Linked DNA regions of Leucothrix mucor DSM 2157. The protein of the gene in region 1 interacts with the protein of each later gene in a pairwise test. Links are inferred from orthologs where the notes say so. Each region holds a gene or a part of one and is shown on either strand. Other genes may lie near its edges.

Region 1 (10,064 bases):
GCGTTAGCGCTTACGTTAAACTTAAGGTCTTTTGGCGAGCTAACCGTGAAACGATTACGACTAGAGCTTGAATACCTGTTTTCAGGGATCGCATTTTATACGCGCCTGCCGATTCCTGCGTGGGTGCCGTACAGTCCAGACCATTTAAATAAATCCCGAAAATACTTGCCGCTGATTGGCTTGCTGGTAGGGGCTATGGGTGCACTGACTTATAGTTTAAGCACACTGGTCTTGCCGGGCTCTGTCAGCGTGCTGCTATCAATGATTGCCACGGTATTTATCACCGGTGCGTTTCATGAAGATGGCTTTGCCGATAGTTGCGATGGCTTTGGTGGCGGCTGGAAGAAAGAGCAAATTCTGCGCATTATGAAAGACAGCTGCATCGGTACTTATGGTGCAATCGGTCTGCTGTTAAGTTTAGGACTTAAGTATCAATTACTGTTAGCGATCCACCAAGTCTCGCCCGACTTGGTAGTGCTGGCATTACTGGCGGGGCATTCAATCAGTCGCTTGATGGCCTCAGTGATCATGCAGTGCTCTGTCTACGTTGCCGATTTAGAAAAAAGTAAGTCTTCCTCGGTCACTTCGATGCGCCTTAGCTTATCGGAAATGCTATACAGCGTGATTCCGGTGATTGTGTTATGGCTGGTGCTACCGGTTCTTTGGTGGAGTACTATCGTTCCAGTCATTATCGTTTCGTTTTGGCTATCTCACTATTTTAAAAAGAAAATTGGTGGCTACACGGGGGATTGCTTGGGCGCTATTCAGCAGATTTCAGAGCTTACCTTTTATCTGAGCGTGGTCGCATTGCTATAGTCTATTCAGTGTAGATTTATCTCTAAATGGACGATCAAAATTTTTCATCGTCACGACGTTTTTTATTTGTTTTCCGCGTGTTTTTTTTCTTGCTATAAAGCAATTACACCAACCGGAGATATGTAAAGTGAGCAAGGACCATAGAGAGACTGACTATTCTGACGATTATGACTGGGATGTTGACACCGATTTTGATGATCGTGAATCAGACAAAGTGAAAGCCAGTGCCAAGAAAGTTAGTCGTAAGCGTAGTGTAAAACGTCGTCTTGATGATTATTTTGAAGGCAAGCGATTGCGTGAAAGAAATCGCACACTTGATTACTTTGATGAGTCATTCGGCAGCGATTACTAATCAAAAACGATGGGCAGTGAACGATCAGTTTGCTGCCCATTTTAGTTTTCAGTAATCACCTGCATAAACTTGTCGATCAAGGCCTGAGAGCTATTATCAGTGCGATAGACTGCAAATAAGTTACGTTCAAATACGGGCGCGCCAGCCACTTCATACAGTGGAATCTGCGCAACGTTATTTGTAATAATTTGCTCGGGTAAATAGGCGGCGCGCCGTTTTATCCGCAATAAATCCAACGCCATCACGCCATAATTGGTACGGATAGAAGCGGCTGGAAATCCTGTAAATGCTCTTGAGTGTTCATGCTCAAATAGCGCCCCCCAATCGACCATCACATAGCCTTTGCCCATTGCATTTTCCAGCAGGGTGTCAGGGTGATTGGCAAATAATTTCAGCTTGAGCGATGCGATATTGACCGACTGCAATACGCCGGAATTAATGGGGTCAAATACAAAGCCAATATCCAGCGAGCCACTCAAAATCAGCTCTTGCACATTATGCCCCGGATGAATCGTGAGATTGAGTGCTGTTTCAGGCATTTCCTCGCGAATTTTATCTACCCAGCCTTTTAAAAATAGGTGCCAAGTATCCGGCAAATAACCGAGAGATAAGGACTGTGTGTACTCCTCCGGCAGCGCAACCATTTGGCGGGCACGTTCCCAACCACTGACTGTCATCTCCGCATATTTGTGAAAACGATGGCCCGCAGGCGTTGGCTCAATGGCATGGCGGTCGCGAGTAAATAACTTAACGCCCAGCCGTTCCTCCAGCAGTTTAATTCGGGCGCTGGCCGCTGACTGAGTGATGCACAGCTTCTCTGCAGACTTTCCGAAATGTCGTGTCTGGTAAATCTCAAGGAACGTTTTTAAATGAGCGATATCCATACAGATTTAATAACCGATAACTGGCTGATTAGGTGGAGGAATGATATGTTTTTTTATCCACTAAATACATTAGTAAGTAGAAGCATTATACTTTTCTTAAGGCGGCGTTGTTTATTTACTGGTATAAGCGTGTGATAAGTAACGTTTTTTGGCTGTCAGACTAAGTATATTAAATGCTATGATATCTTTCGGATAATTTTTACGGAATATTCCGTAAATCTAGTGAGGTTTGTGTGGGTCTGTATGACATTTCATTGCTGAATGGAAAAGAGTGTAGTGAGTTACTTAGTCAGTTTGTTGATCAAAATGGCGACAATGGTAGTGCGTTATTCGGTATTTTAAGCCGATACATTAGCTACTGCAGCCACTCATTCCCCCACATCGGATTTCACGAGCGACAGGACATCCTTCAGGAAGTCGCTGTTAAAATTCTCTGCCATGCTGATGATCTGCGCAAAAGTTGCAGCTTGCCACTGCTGTACACCATGGTTAGAAATCAGTGCATCGACCATATGCGCAAACACAAAACCCAATTAAACGTCTATCAGCACAGCGCTGAGCCGGAAGAGAATCGTGCCTTGCCACCGCCGGGCACTGACCCCAGTTCGCAAGTCGCCATGCTGGATAATATTGATTGTCTGGATAAGGTATTCGATCATATTGAGTCACAGCCAACCGGCAAGATGGATCTCTTAATCTACACCCAGTTTGCCCTAGGCTTGAGCTATGCTGAAATCTCAGTAATGGTTGATCGTACCGTGAGCGCGGTTGGCCGACGTATTTCAATACTGCGCGACAGATTAAAGCAGTTACGCGAAGAGCTGTGCTGAGTTAGCGTTTATGGACGATAAACAATCCAAAGATAAGCAGCCCTTAGACCGCTATTTACAGGTTTATACCCGCGATGAAGTGAAAGTCTTTTTCGATCGTGCAGTGACTGAGCTGGAGCGTCGGGATCAAGCGGCTAAAAAAAGAAAAGACCGCTACTGGCTTTGGGGTTTTATCGGCGCTTTAGCCGTGATCGTGGCAGTTGTGCTCGGGATTAAGCTATCTGGCCAGACCATTGCCGATAAGGCACAACAGTTGGTAGTAAATAATCCTCAATATAAGGTGATCCCTCAAGGTGAAGCGCCGGGTCTATACCCAAATATGCTCCCCATCCCCGGGGGAGAAATGGTCATGGGGTGTAGTGTCGGCAAGGATGATATCGTTGGCTGCCGCGACACTGAGTATCCTGCACATCTGGTCACCGTTAAATCCTTTGAAATCGCTCAACATGAAGTCACCGTTGCCCAATTCCGCCAGTTTATTCTTGAAACCGATTACCTGACGGATTCTGAAAAAGAGTTAGTAGGCTGTGTTTCGTTGAATTTAAACCAAGGTAAACCAAGTTGGTATATGGACCCTGAATATTCATGGCACTCGTCCCGCTTTGAAATGTCGGAAGAGTCCCCCGTGGTCTGTATCAGCTGGGATGATACGCAAGCTTATATCAAATGGATAAACGCCAAGACGGGTCGCCAATACCGACTACCAACGGGTGCCGAGTGGGAATATGCCGCCCGCGCGGGTAGCTCCACCGCATTTGCCTGGGGTGATCGGCCACGTCGGAAGTTTGCCAACTACAAAGGCGTTGGCGGTGCGGATCGTTGGCGATATAGCTCTCCGGTGGGCAGTTTCCCCCCTAATGCCTTTAATCTTTATGATATGGCAGGAAATGTCTGGGAGTGGGTGGAAGATTGTTGGCACGAACGTTACGACGGCGCGCCCAAAGATGGTTCCGCTTGGTTAACTCAGTGCGATAAGTTAAACACGCGAACGCGTCGAGGTGGCGCTTGGGATACTGTTGAAGCCTCCGTACGCCCAGCCATACGCAGTAAGGGCGGCGAAAATGACCGCAGCTATGTCTATGGATTTCGCTTGGCACATGATTTCATCGACACTAAATCAAAAAAATAAAAATAATTTCACACGCCCCCCTAAGCTTTTTGTTTTTCATACGTCTTTATAAGTAAGCCAGTGCGATGTCCTCCTGAGAAAAGGAGGTTTGTAAACACCTGTATGAGTTGTGAGCTTTATGAAACAGACTACAAAAATAAACGTCGAAAATTCCAGTGAATTAATTCCAAGGCTGTTAACCGAGATGATTGGCGCAGATGATCGATTGCATCGTCTGGCTAATCGTATCGATTGGCAGTTTCTTGAGCAGTCATTAGCCTCACGCTTTAACCCGGATATTGATCCATCTCCGCGCCTGATTATTGGCCTGCTTTATTTGCAAGCGCTTGAGAATCTTAGCTATGATGAGGTTCGCGCGCGATGGGCGTCCTCTCCAGCTTGGCAGTACTTCTGCGGAGAAACGTTGTACTGTCGTGAGTATCCATTACACCCTGCAGCTCTGAGTATTTGGAGCCGGGAAATTGGCGCTGCCGGCTGTAAGCTGATGCGTCATGCCTTAACCTTACAACCCATTCGTGAGGTAGTGCATTAAACAATAGAGGAATGCTGTGCGCCTGCCGTACTTAACGATTGCTGAGCCCTGTAGTTTTGAAATAGAACCCATTAAGCACTCACGCTTTCTTGCTTATGCAGCACCGGTTGGTGACGAAGCCGCCGCTCAGGATTTCATTCAAACCATTCGTATTGATCAACCCGACGCCCGGCATCATTGCTGGGCGTATGTGTTACGGGAACCTGAACGCGTAAAATTCAGCGATGATGGCGAGCCGGGCGGCTCTGCCGGTAAGCCCATGCTGATGCAGCTACAAGGGCGAGAGGTCTATGACCTTGCGGTAGTCGTTGTGCGTTATTTTGGCGGAACCAAGCTGGGTGTGGGTGGCTTGATGCGGGCTTACGGCGGCGCAGTTGGTCAGCTGCTGGATCGCGCGACACTGCGAACCGTCACTCCAAGCCTGCCGCTTTGGTTGGAATACGATTATGTGGATACCACCAAGGTTGATATGGCACTGGCTGCATTGGAATTAGCACCGGCTGAAACGGTGTATGCCGAGCGCATTCGAGCCCGCTTACAAGTGCCGGATACCGAGCTGGAAAGCATTGCTGAAACATTGAAAACTCAAGCCAGCGGCCGCATACATATTCTTCCTTATGATTGATTAGATGACTAAGCAATTTGGGCAACGCTGGGTGGAGCAGGCTGACTTTCTATGTGTTAAACTTTTCCTGTTCCATAGCATATAACTATAAAATGTTTTTACGAGGGTACTAGGATGAAAGAGCCTTTGCGGTTGCATGGCTTGCCGGGGTTTTGGTTGCGTTGCTTGCACTCAGCGCTGACCAATAAATTGCAAGCACGCTTAAAGAGTCGGGATGCGGGTGTTGCGGTGTCGGAATGGGTCACGTTGTCAATTTTGCACGAGCGGCCTGGATTGTCTATTAATGAATTGGCGCATTTGGCGGGCATGCATCAAGCGCCTATTTCACGCATTGTTGATAAGCTAACAAAGAAAAACTTGGTGACGCGAGTGACGAGCATCGCCGATCGGCGTTCGGTTAAAGTTGAGCTGACCGCTGAAGGAATGGCTTTGCGAGAGAGTTTGTTGGGCGTTGCTGCGGATAATGCAAAAGAGTCGTTTTCCTGCCTGACTGAGGAAGAGTTCAAAACCTTTATGCACACACTGCAAAAAGTGTTGAGACACAATAACTTCGACAAAGCTGATTTTTGACTGTGTAACCACGCGCCGGCTCCGTAATTAACTTATGGGGCCGGCGCGTTGCGTATAAGCCTGCGATTAAGCCGGCTTGTACTGACCGTCCGGAATATCCAGTCTGGCTGCAACGGCCGCTGAAGCAATCACCGTCACGGTTTGTTGAACTGGATCAGACACATTTAAACCACCAAATACCGTATTCACTTTCACCGACCCAAATGGGATTTGGCTGGCGATGACTTTGGTGTCGACTTTATCCGGCTGCTGAGTGCCGATAGTAACTTCCACCTGCATACTGTCGTGATCAATACCCATTGAGCGAAACAGTGAAATGGAGCTGTGGTGTAAGGCATCTTGCACGGCGCGTACGGCGGCTTTGGTGTAGTCTTCACCGTACAAATCGTTGCCAGTACCCATCTCTAAGATAATTCGTTGCATGGTCATGCCAAGCTCTCCTCTGCAAAGTCTAAATACACCACAGCGGCGGCATTGGCCATTACTGTCGTTTTGGTCCCGCAATCACTCAGAATGTCCAGACCACCTTGCACGACTTCTACGCTGGCTTGGCCGTAAGGAAATACTGCTTTAACTACGTCCTTGTCAACCAGCTCTGGCTTGGCGACGCCGATACTGACTTCGATCAGCATTTTCTCTTTATCAAAGCCAAACGCCGGCGCAATCGTCAGCGAGTTGTGCCATAGGGCATCCTTCACTGCGCGAACCGCTGCTTTTGTATAGTCCTGACCTTGCAGGTCAGTGCCCATACCCATTTCAACCACCATCCGTCTTTTTGCCATGGTTATTTCCTTAGTTAGTCGTTTGTCTGCATAGTGCACCAATTTCTACGCCAATGAAACAGCAGCCCATGACAGGCATTGTCAGTGCTCGCTTAAGCGAATACCATTGGGCCATTAAGGCTTCAAACACAGGATACGCCGAATGACAATGTTGAGTGTAAATGTTAATAAAATTGCGCTACTTAGAAACTCACGCGGACGTGATTTTCCAAGTGTGGTGGAGTTTGCTAAAAAGTTTATCGCATTAGGTGCGCAGGGCATTACCGTGCACCCGCGTCAGGATGAGCGCCATATTACGCGTCAGGACGCTTATGATCTGGCCGAGTTGCTGGTGGATTATCCGGGCGTTGAGTTCAATATCGAAGGCTACCCTTCTGAAGAATTTTTGCAGTTGGTTGAAGACTGTAAGCCAGACCAGTGCACACTCGTGCCGGATGCCGTCGATCAGCTAACTTCTGATCATGGCTGGGATGTAGCATGGCACAGCGAGTTGCTGGAAATGGTTACCACTCGCCTGAAAAAATCAGGGATTCGGGTTGCCGCCTTTTTAGATCCGGATGTGGAGCAGGTGCGCCGCGTGGCTAGCACTGGCGTTGATCGTATTGAGTTATACACTGAAGAATATGCCTCTGCCTACGGCACGCGAGAGCAGGCTGCGGTGCTAGCGAAATATGCTGATGCGGCTGCTGAAGCTCAGCGCTTAGAGCTGGAAGTGAATGCCGGACATGATTTAGACAGCCATAACCTAGCAACTTTCCTGACGATTCCGGGGATTCTGGAAGTGTCGATAGGGCATGTATTAACCGTGGAGTGTATCGAGCAGGGTATGCCAACGGTAATGGCTAAGTATTTGGAAATTTGTCAGGCATCAGCTTGATTGTTCAACACGGATTTAAAGCATGACTGATAGCGCCCGCAGCACCCGACGACGCCGAACCAATCGATCCGAGATTGATTACAGTGTGCCTTCACCCTGTGTAAAACTCTGTGGATTGAATAATGAAACGGGCCGCTGTGACGGTTGTTTTCGCACGATGGATGAAATCCGCGAATGGATGATTATGTCGCGAGAGCAAAAGCTAGACGTGCTGGAGCAAGTGGAGGTTCGTAAAGCAGAATAGGGTGGGTGTTGCTGAAGTTTGCTGAATTTAGCGGGTTGATGGCAATAAGCTAACCATAAAAAAAGCCTGTCAAAGGAGTGATCCTGACAGGCTTTTTGCGTTGGAGCGGAGAGGGTTACTCGCCGGTTACGGCTTTGGTCGCAGCTTCTACCGCTGCGGCAATTGGATCAACTGCGGATTCATCAACGGCTGGTATTTCAGTTGCAGGCACTTCCTCAGTTTCAACAGCAGGAGCTTCAGTCGCAGGTGCTTCTTCTGTTACCGTTTCTTCTGTAGCTTCAGCTTCAACAGCAGGAGTCTCAGCCGCCGGTGCCTCTTCAGTTACCACTTCTTCTGTAGCTTCAGCTTCAACAGCCGGAGTCTCAGTCGCAGGCGCTTCTTCAGTTACGGCTTCTTCTGCAGCTTCAACAGCAGGAGCCTCCGTCGCAGGTGCCTCCTCAGTTGCCGCTTCGGCTTCAACGGCTGGAGTTTCAGCAGCAGGTGCTTCTTCAGTTGCCGCTTCTTCTGTAGCTTCAGCTTCAACAGCAGGAGTTTCAGTCGCAGGCGCTTCCTCCGTTACAGCTTCTTCTGTAGCTTCAGTTTCAACAGCAGGAGTTTCAGTGGCGGATGCTTCTTCAGGCACGGCTTCTTCTGTCGCTTCAGCTTCAACGGCAGGAGTCTCAGCAGCAGGTGCTTCAACCGCAGCAGCTTCAGGAGCGGCTTCTTCAACAGCGGCTTCCTCAACCACATCCATTTTGTAAACAATTTCACCCTTAGGCTCAAATGCATCTGCATCCAGAGGATTGTGCAGTTCTAAATACTCTTTCAGTACATCGGCATCCACAAAGCCAGTATCAACATAGCTTGGCAGGTCAGAGACTTTAGGATAACCATCACCGCCAGCAGCCGAGAAGCTAGGCATTGATATGCGATAGGTTTTCTCTAAATCCAGTGGCTCGCCACCGATTTTCACATCTTCAACACTATCCGCTTTCACGGTCATTGAAATGCCAGCAAACTGCGCATAAGCACCGGTGTCAGTTGGCTTGGTAGCCACTTGAGCTAAATACTCCAGCACTTCCTTACCGGTCATTTCAACCGACACCAACAGGTTGGCAAACGGCTGAACCGTCAGTACTTCTTTGTAAGTGATGTCGCCAGTTTCGATCGATGCGCGCACGCCGCCTGAGTTCATAATACCGAAATCAGCTTTAGCCTTTTCCATCTGTGCCGTCGCAATTAAGCGGCCCAGGTTGGTTTGTCCAAAACGCACTTTATTACGCTCACCAACCAGCAGCTTGTTTGTGCTACCGACTTTAATATTGATCTGCTCTTTACCTTTATTGAGGTAAGGGCCAAGCAGCTTTAGCATTTCTTTGTTTTGTGCAATCTCGTTAGCAATCAATACGCGCTGAGAATTACCTTCAGCATCTTTGATTTTCTTCTTCAGATTGATCGGAATCAGGCGGTAAGACTTCAGTGTCACTTCGCCATTTTTGAACTCAAAGTCAGCGCGGCCAACATACTTGCCCCACTCATGCGCTTGCATAATCCAAGTGCCATTTTGATGCTCAGGAACGCAGGTCGCGCCTGGCTGATAATTGACATCGCGCAGATTTTCCGATTCCATGCAAACCGGCTCTTGAGAGTGGCCACCGATCACTGCCGTAATAGCGCCTTCTGGCATTGCCCGTGCCAGCGATACATCGCCCGGTGCATTGTAGCCGTACTTACCGTCGTCATAGTGACCCATGTGCGTCACGGCCAGAATCATATCCGGCTTTACTTCTTCCTGAAGTTCAGCAACCACTGCTTTAGCTTCTTCTTTAGGATCGCGGAATTCAACGTTCGCCAAGTACTCAGGATTACCGATCTTAGCCGTGTCTTCGGTGGTCAGGCCCATAATCGCAATCTTGATGCCTTGCTTGTCGATTACGCTGTAGGGCTTAAACATGCGCTCGCCGCTATCTTTGGCGTAGATATTCGCAGATAGGAATGGAAAGCCTGCCCACTCTTGTTGCTTAGCCAATACGTCCAGCGAGTTATCAAATTCATGATTACCGAGTGCCATGGCGTCGTAACCAATCTTACGCATACCGACAAAATCCGGCTCGGCATCTTGCAAGTCAGACTCTGGAACGCCGGTATTTATGTCACCACCAGACAGCAGCAATACACTACCACCTTCAGCCTCAACCTGACGACGAATCGCATTAACCACGGTAAAACGAGCAGGCATTCCATACTCACCGTATTTGTTTTGCCAGAAGCGGCCGTGATTGTCGTTGGTGTGCAATATAGTGAATTTATAAGTTTTATCATCTTGCCAGTCTTTAGCAATCACGGGATTGATTGCGCAGCAGGTGGCTAGCACTGGGAGGATGAACGGGCGAACTTTCATGGCGACTCCTAAGTATAAAATTAGTAATCATCTTAATACGAAT
Region 2 (6,410 bases), 4.5 Mb from region 1 along the record:
TCCTGCAAATAGCTGATAACGTGCTTGCTCTTGCCATTAATCGTGACGTTATCCGCGCCGCGATCTAAGTTGTCTTTTACTGAGCGGTCTTCATCTAGCTGATCACGTAACTGGTCAAAGTAGGCGACTTGCAAGTTGCTACCAAGATCGACAGTACCGGAGTCCGGCGCTAATTTGCCTAGCATAATGCGCAGCAGGGTGGTTTTACCGACACCATTAGGTCCGATTAAACCAATACGGTCGCCACGCTGCACCAGAATAGAGAAATCATCAACGAGTTGGCGGTCGCCGATGCTGTAGTTGACGTGTTTGATTTCGACAACCTTTTTACCGGACTTCTCGCCACTATCCATTTCCAGCTTGGCTTTGCCTTGCACATGGCGAATTGCTGCATGCTCTTTACGCATGGCTTCCAGTGCGCGGACACGGCCTTCGTTACGGGTACGACGGGCTTTGATGCCTTGGCGAATCCAGACTTCTTCTTGAGCCAGCTTCTTTTCAAAGCGTGCATTTTCAGCGCTTTCTGCTTCTAATTGCTCGGCTTTACGGCGTAGGAAGTTTTCATAATCACCCGGCCAGCTAGTGGCTTGTCCGCGATCAATCTCTACGATACGAGTCGCCAGACGGCGTAGGAAGCTACGGTCATGGGTAATGAAGACTAAAGTGGCTTTATAGCTCAGCAGGAACTCTTCCATCCATTGGATAACTTCGATATCTAAATGGTTGGTAGGCTCATCCAGTAGTAAAATATCCGGGCTCTGAACCAGTGCGCGAGCAAGCAATACACGACGCTTCACACCACCGGAGAGTTGAGTAAACTCGCTGGTCGGGTCAAGCTTGAGTAGGGAAATTGTGCTATCAATGGTATTGCCATACTGCCAGCCATCACAAGCTTCCAGCTTTTGTTGTACGGCTTCCAGTTTGTCCATCCAGCGAGGATCGTTAAAATCCGCATGCTCGTTTAGATGGTTGAATTCCTGTAATAGGTCACCGACTTCCGATAAGCCACCGGCGACCACGTCATACACGGTGCCAGCCATAGACTGGGGCACTTCCTGCTCCAGCTGAGTGATGACCGTGCCTTGCTCCAGAATACGCTCACCAGAATCAGGCTGATGAATGCCATTGATTACCTTGAGCAAGCTAGACTTACCGGCACCGTTACGGCCGATTAAGCAGATGCGTTCATTCGGCTCAATGCTGAGGTTGACGCCATCGAGCAGGGCGGGGCCACCAAAACTGAGTTGGATATTTTGTAAACGTAGTAGAGCCATATTTTATTAGCTGTGACGAAGGGTTGTTCCGCTGATTGCATCGCGGATTTCGGTGGGGTTTAGTTGGCCGCTAGTTGGGCCATCCAATACCGCATCAGGTTGATTTGCATGTTGCTGAAACTGTTCTAACACGGCCTGCGCTGTATAACAAGGCGCTTCGCCGGTGAGGTTGGCGCTGGTGGAGATGAGCGCACTACCGAGCTGGTCGCAAAGCTCACGAACCAAAGGGTGGCGAGTGACGCGTATTGCTAAGGTGTCATGATCGCCACGCAGAAGCATTGATGTCTCAGCTTTGGCAGGAAATACCCAAGTGATATTGCCAGCTTGCATTTGCTCTGCGCTGGGATTTATATCATCTGCAAGATAGCGTGAGACCTGACCAAAGTGCGAGGCAATAAGGATCAGGCCTTTTTCGACAGGGCGGCGCTTAATTTCAAGCAGTCGCTGGATCGCGTCGAGATTAGCGGGATCGCAACCCAAGCCGAAGACTGCTTCGGTTGGGTAAGCGATCACGCCGCCAGCGGTGACCTGTTGCGCAATTAATGAAATATCGTGAGTAATTAACATACTAAGTGCATATTAGTTAGTGTCTGAATCACTCGCATCACTGCTTGGCGTGGGTGTAGCCGCTTTGGTTGCGGTTGCCTTCTTAGCCGCTGGCTTTTTTGCTGGCGCTTTTTTTGCCGCAGCAGTCGTCGTGGCTTTTTTAGCAGGTGCTTTCTTGGCCGTTGTTGTTTTCTTTGCGGTAGGCTTCTTCGCAGCAGGTTTTTTGGCTGGTGCTTTTTTCTTAGCGGGAGCCTTCTTCGCTGCGGTTTCAGCTTTATCTGTCGTCTTTTTAGCAGCGGCTTTCTTACCACGGCCTTTACGCTCTGGTGCTTCCGCCAACATGCGAACACAGTCTTCCAGCGTTAATGTTTTGGCATCAACATCTTTCGGAACACGCGCATTTTTGTTTTTGTCGGTGACATAAGGTCCCCAGCGGCCATTCAATATCTGAATGCCTTCATCTGGGAAGTCCTGAATCAACTTTTCAGCATCAGCCTTTTTCTTCTGGGCGATCAGCTCAAGCGCATCTTCACGAGTGACGGTGTAAGGGTCATTGTTGTCTTTTGCCAGTGAGACAAATTTTGAACCGTACTTCACATAAGGTCCGAAGCGACCAAAGTTGGTGCTAATTTTCTCACCTTCGTCGGTTTCACCCAAATCGCGCGGTAGCTTAAACAGCTCCATCGCATCTTCATAGGTGACGCTATCCATTTTCTGGCCGGGGCGCAGACTGGCAAATAGCGGCTTTTCTTCATCATCGCGATGACCGATCTGGACAAAGGGACCGAAGCGTCCCATACGTACAGAAACTGGCTTGCCGCTTGCCTCATCGGTACCCAAAATACGGGCCTGCATGACTTCTTCGCGAGTAACAGACTCGTCTTTGTCGACGACTAGCTCATGGAACGGATTCCAGAAAGCTTCCAGAACGGGAATCCATTCTTTCTCGCCACGGGAAATCTCATCCAGCTCATTTTCCAAGTTCGCAGTAAAGTTGTAATCCACGTACTGAGTGAAATGTTGTGTCAGGAAACGATTAACGATTTTACCGATATCTGTCGGGTAAAAACGTCTGTTTTCCAGTTCCACATATTCGCGAGACTGCAGAGTTGAAATGATGCTGGCATAAGTCGATGGGCGACCGATGTCGAACTCTTCCAAAGTCTTAACCAAGCTGGCTTCCGAGAAGCGCGGTGGTGGCTCTGTGAAATGCTGATCTGCTTGTACCGCATGCAAGTTAAGCTTATCGCCTTCTTCCATGATTGGTAAAATCTTGTCGTTGCTGGAAGCTGCTGCACTCTCATTTTCACTATCTGACTTGCTGTCATCGCCTTCCTGATACACCGACATAAAGCCAGGGTCACGAACGGCAGAACCGGTTGCACGGAAGAAGTTTCCTTCGCTGCAAGATAGGTCAGCTGACACAGTATCCAGTGTGGCATGAATCATCTGACAAGCCACGGTGCGCTTCCAGATAAGGTCATACAGGCGGAACTGCTCATCAGTAAGATGCTTTTTAATTTCGTCCGGTACGTTACCAGCCGAAGTAGGGCGAATAGCCTCATGCGCTTCCTGAGCATTTTTGGACTTAGTTTTAAATGTCCGTACTTCAGGGTTAACCGCATTTTTACCGTAGCGTTGCTCAATCAAGTTGCGCAAGTCATTCACGGCATCATCAGCCAGTGCCACAGAGTCGGTACGCATATAGGAGATCAGACCAACAGCGCCATCGCCTAAGTCAATTCCTTCATACAGCTGCTGTGCAACACTCATGGTGCGACGAGTTGTAAAGCGCAGCTTTCTGGAAGCTTCTTGTTGTAGTGTAGAGGTAGTAAACGGCGCGGATGGATGACGCTTGCGCTGCTTTTTCTCTAATCGGGTAACGGTTAGCGTGCCAGGAGAAGTTGTTTCACCCTCGGCATTAACCACTAAGCCTGATTCATTAGACAGTGTTTGCTTGGCAGCATTGGCCAGCTCTGTCGTATTGATATCAAATTGTTTTAAGGCTTTACCATCTAAAGTATGTAAACGAGCATTGAATGGCTGTTCATCTTTATCGACGCTGGCATCGAGTGTCCAGTACTCCTGAGGAATGAACTTCTCGATCTCTTCCTCGCGCTCAACAATCATGCGTAGGGCAGGACTTTGTACGCGGCCAGCCGATAGGCTTGGCTTAATCTTCTTCCAGAGTAATGGAGATAGATTGAAACCTACTAAGTAGTCCAGTGCACGACGAGCCTGCTGTGCATCAACCATTGGCATGGCGAGCGAGCGAGGATTAGCAACGGCTTCCTGAACGGCTTTTTTGGTGATTTCGTAGAAGACTACTCGCGACACTTCTTTGTCTGTTAGTAGTTCTTTCTCTCTCAGGTACTCATAAAGGTGCCATGAAATAGCCTCACCCTCTCTATCGGGATCGGTTGCGAGATAGAGGTTCTTAGCGCCTTTTAATGACTTTACGATGCGATCGACATGCTTTTTATTGCGATCGATCAATTCATAGTGCATGGCGAAATTATTGTCGGTGTCAATGGCACCGCTTTTTGGAATAAGGTCACGCACATGGCCGTATGAAGCCAATACCTCAAAGTCCTTACCCAGGTACTTTTCAATAGTTTTGGCTTTTGCGGGAGATTCTACAATGACGAGATTTAGACTCATATTTCTGTCAGTCATGGTTATAAATTTGTGGCAACCATACACTGTATCCAGAAGCTGAGTAAAGTGATTGCATTAGGAATTTGCCAGCAGGGACTGTTTGAAAGTCCTGCAGCTAATGCAAAATCAGGTTGTGCTTTTAGTGGTAACTCAGTGGCTTGTCGCCCATTGCTACACTATCCATCCAAATATAAGACGCCTCAGAATCTGGCTGATTAAGCAGCAGCATTAGGATAACCCATTTCAACTTGTTTAAGTCGAGATCAACATCTTTAAGCTCTAGAATTCGATCGATCGCCCGCTCACGCATTTCATGAGTCAGTACTTTAGACTGCTCCAGAAACATCAGGTAGCTTTGGCATTCAAAGTTTAGCCAGCGAGATTCATAGCGGGAAAACACACGCAAGCTACCAGGGCTTGGCTCGCGAATATAGACTTCGCTTTTATCCGCCAGGCTCTCCAGCCAGTCAAACGCTTTGCTTATGTCGTTATTCGGGAATCCTGCTTCTTGCAGATAATGATGGAGAGCAGCTTTATTATGGGTCACGTTGTCTACTTCAGAATAATTTTCAAACAGGTAAAAAAGCACGTCCAGTGTATTTTCTTTGGTGTTCATAGTTGGGTAATTTTTCCATCCGCTGTGTTAAGCAAGGGTGAAAATTACGACCAAAAGAACACTAGCTACTCACGAATGCGCGTGTAACTACCCCGTCCATTGGCTGCAATTAAGCCCTGCAATTCCATGACTAAAAGCATGGATGAAAGTGCAGCAGGGGTCAATCCCGTTTGTACGACTAATTGGTCTATTGATACCGGATCATAGCCCATTGCGTCCAGTAGTCGGGTGTTATCGTCATTTTGGGTGGTTTCGACCACTTCGGGTGCAACTTTTTCAGGCGTGCTTTCTGTGCTTAACAGCTGGCTTAGGTCAATTTGTGCGGCGAGATCTTCCATCACGTCATGTGCTGTTTCAACCAACTTCGCGCCTTGGCGAATCAGTCGGTGGCAGCCACGGGCTAAGGGATTATGAATCGAACCCGGGATGGCAAACACCATGCGCCCCTGTTCATTAGCGTAATCAGCCGTAATTAAGGAACCGCTACGCTGGGCTGCTTCAACCACTAAAGAGCCGAGGCTTAAGCCGCTAATAATACGATTACGTCGCGGGAAGTTATTGGCATGTGGCGCGGTGCCAATAGGGTTCTCGCTGACCAAGGCACCCGTTTCGGCTATTTGATGGGCCAACTCACGGTGTTTGGCGGGATAAACCCGGTCCAATCCGGTGGCAGTGACTGCAATGGTGGCGCCGTTATCTGCCAAAGCGCCACGATGCGCCTCACCATCAATACCCATGGCCAAGCCACTGGTCACACAGAGACCCGTGTTGGCAAAGTATCGGGCAAATTCAAAGGCGTTATTCTTGCCGCCGGGAGTAGGGCTACGGCTGCCAACAATAGCAATCTGCGGATCACTCAATAGTGAAACATTGCCATGTACATATAATAGAGGTGGCGCAGCACTAATCTGCTTTAGCAATGCAGGGTATTGCGGGTCATTAATCGTAATCAGGTGATGGTTGTCTTTTTCCAGCCATAGGAGGTCTGGTTTGGATTTATCCTGATCGATCGACCGAATGGAGTCTGCTTGTTTGTCGCTTAGGCCAGCTTGTTTCAAATGATTGCTGTTAGCGGCGAGCACGGCTTCCGGATCGCCAAAGTGGCTGAGAAGTTTATGAAAGGCTTGGCAGCCAATGCCCGGAGCCCGCCAAAGCGAGATCCAGGCTGATAGCGATTGAGATGTCATCGAAGCATTTGGCCTGTAGGTCAAGGGTTACCTATTTTATACCCATTTTTCACAGCGTGTTGAGACTTTGTAATCAGCGCATAACTTAGGCGATCACTCACACTGTAAACCACGGCATGAGCAATTTTC

What was found.
Region 2: the proteins of LEUMU_RS0123075 (region 1) and LEUMU_RS24255 interact in binary tests that used the Escherichia coli proteins (3 or more experiments, as listed by UniProt). The link is inferred for Leucothrix mucor DSM 2157 from one-to-one orthologs.

Annotation. Positions count from the first base shown.
Region 1 is NZ_ATTE01000001.1:5,012,810-5,022,873, forward strand. Bases 3,446-6,363 are described here. They hold LEUMU_RS0123075 (IMPACT family protein), read left to right. Parts: upstream 3,446-4,559; coding sequence 4,560-5,168; downstream 5,169-6,363. Other genes in these bases: LEUMU_RS27465 (formylglycine-generating enzyme family protein), read left to right, coding at 3,446-4,011; LEUMU_RS0123070 (transposase), read left to right, coding at 4,130-4,543; LEUMU_RS28405 (MarR family winged helix-turn-helix transcriptional regulator), read left to right, coding at 5,283-5,738; LEUMU_RS0123085 (Lin0512 family protein), read right to left, coding at 5,805-6,167; LEUMU_RS0123090 (Lin0512 family protein), read right to left, coding at 6,164-6,363. Also shown: LEUMU_RS0123045 (adenosylcobinamide-GDP ribazoletransferase), read left to right, coding at 46-816; LEUMU_RS0123050 (hypothetical protein), read left to right, coding at 944-1,168; LEUMU_RS0123055 (LysR family transcriptional regulator), read right to left, coding at 1,210-2,052; LEUMU_RS0123060 (RNA polymerase sigma factor), read left to right, coding at 2,286-2,882; more of LEUMU_RS27465, read left to right, coding at 2,893-3,445; more of LEUMU_RS0123090, read right to left, coding at 6,364-6,520; LEUMU_RS0123095 (pyridoxine 5'-phosphate synthase), read left to right, coding at 6,663-7,397; LEUMU_RS27475 (DUF1289 domain-containing protein), read left to right, coding at 7,420-7,641; bifunctional UDP-sugar hydrolase/5'-nucleotidase UshA, read right to left, coding at 7,757-10,021.
Region 2 is NZ_ATTE01000001.1:500,378-506,787, forward strand. Bases 1,654-4,838 are described here. They hold LEUMU_RS24255 (DNA topoisomerase I), read right to left. Parts: upstream 4,482-4,838; coding sequence 1,854-4,481; downstream 1,654-1,853. Other genes in these bases: tsaC (L-threonylcarbamoyladenylate synthase type 1 TsaC), read right to left, coding at 1,654-1,841; LEUMU_RS0102195 (Smg family protein), read right to left, coding at 4,618-4,838. Also shown: LEUMU_RS0102180 (ATP-binding cassette domain-containing protein), read right to left, coding at 1-1,274; more of tsaC, read right to left, coding at 1,281-1,653; more of LEUMU_RS0102195, read right to left, coding at 4,839-5,094; DNA-processing protein DprA, read right to left, coding at 5,160-6,281; LEUMU_RS0102205 (LysM peptidoglycan-binding domain-containing protein), read right to left, coding at 6,302-6,410. UniProt on the Escherichia coli protein: Releases the supercoiling and torsional tension of DNA, which is introduced during the DNA replication and transcription, by transiently cleaving and rejoining one strand of the DNA duplex.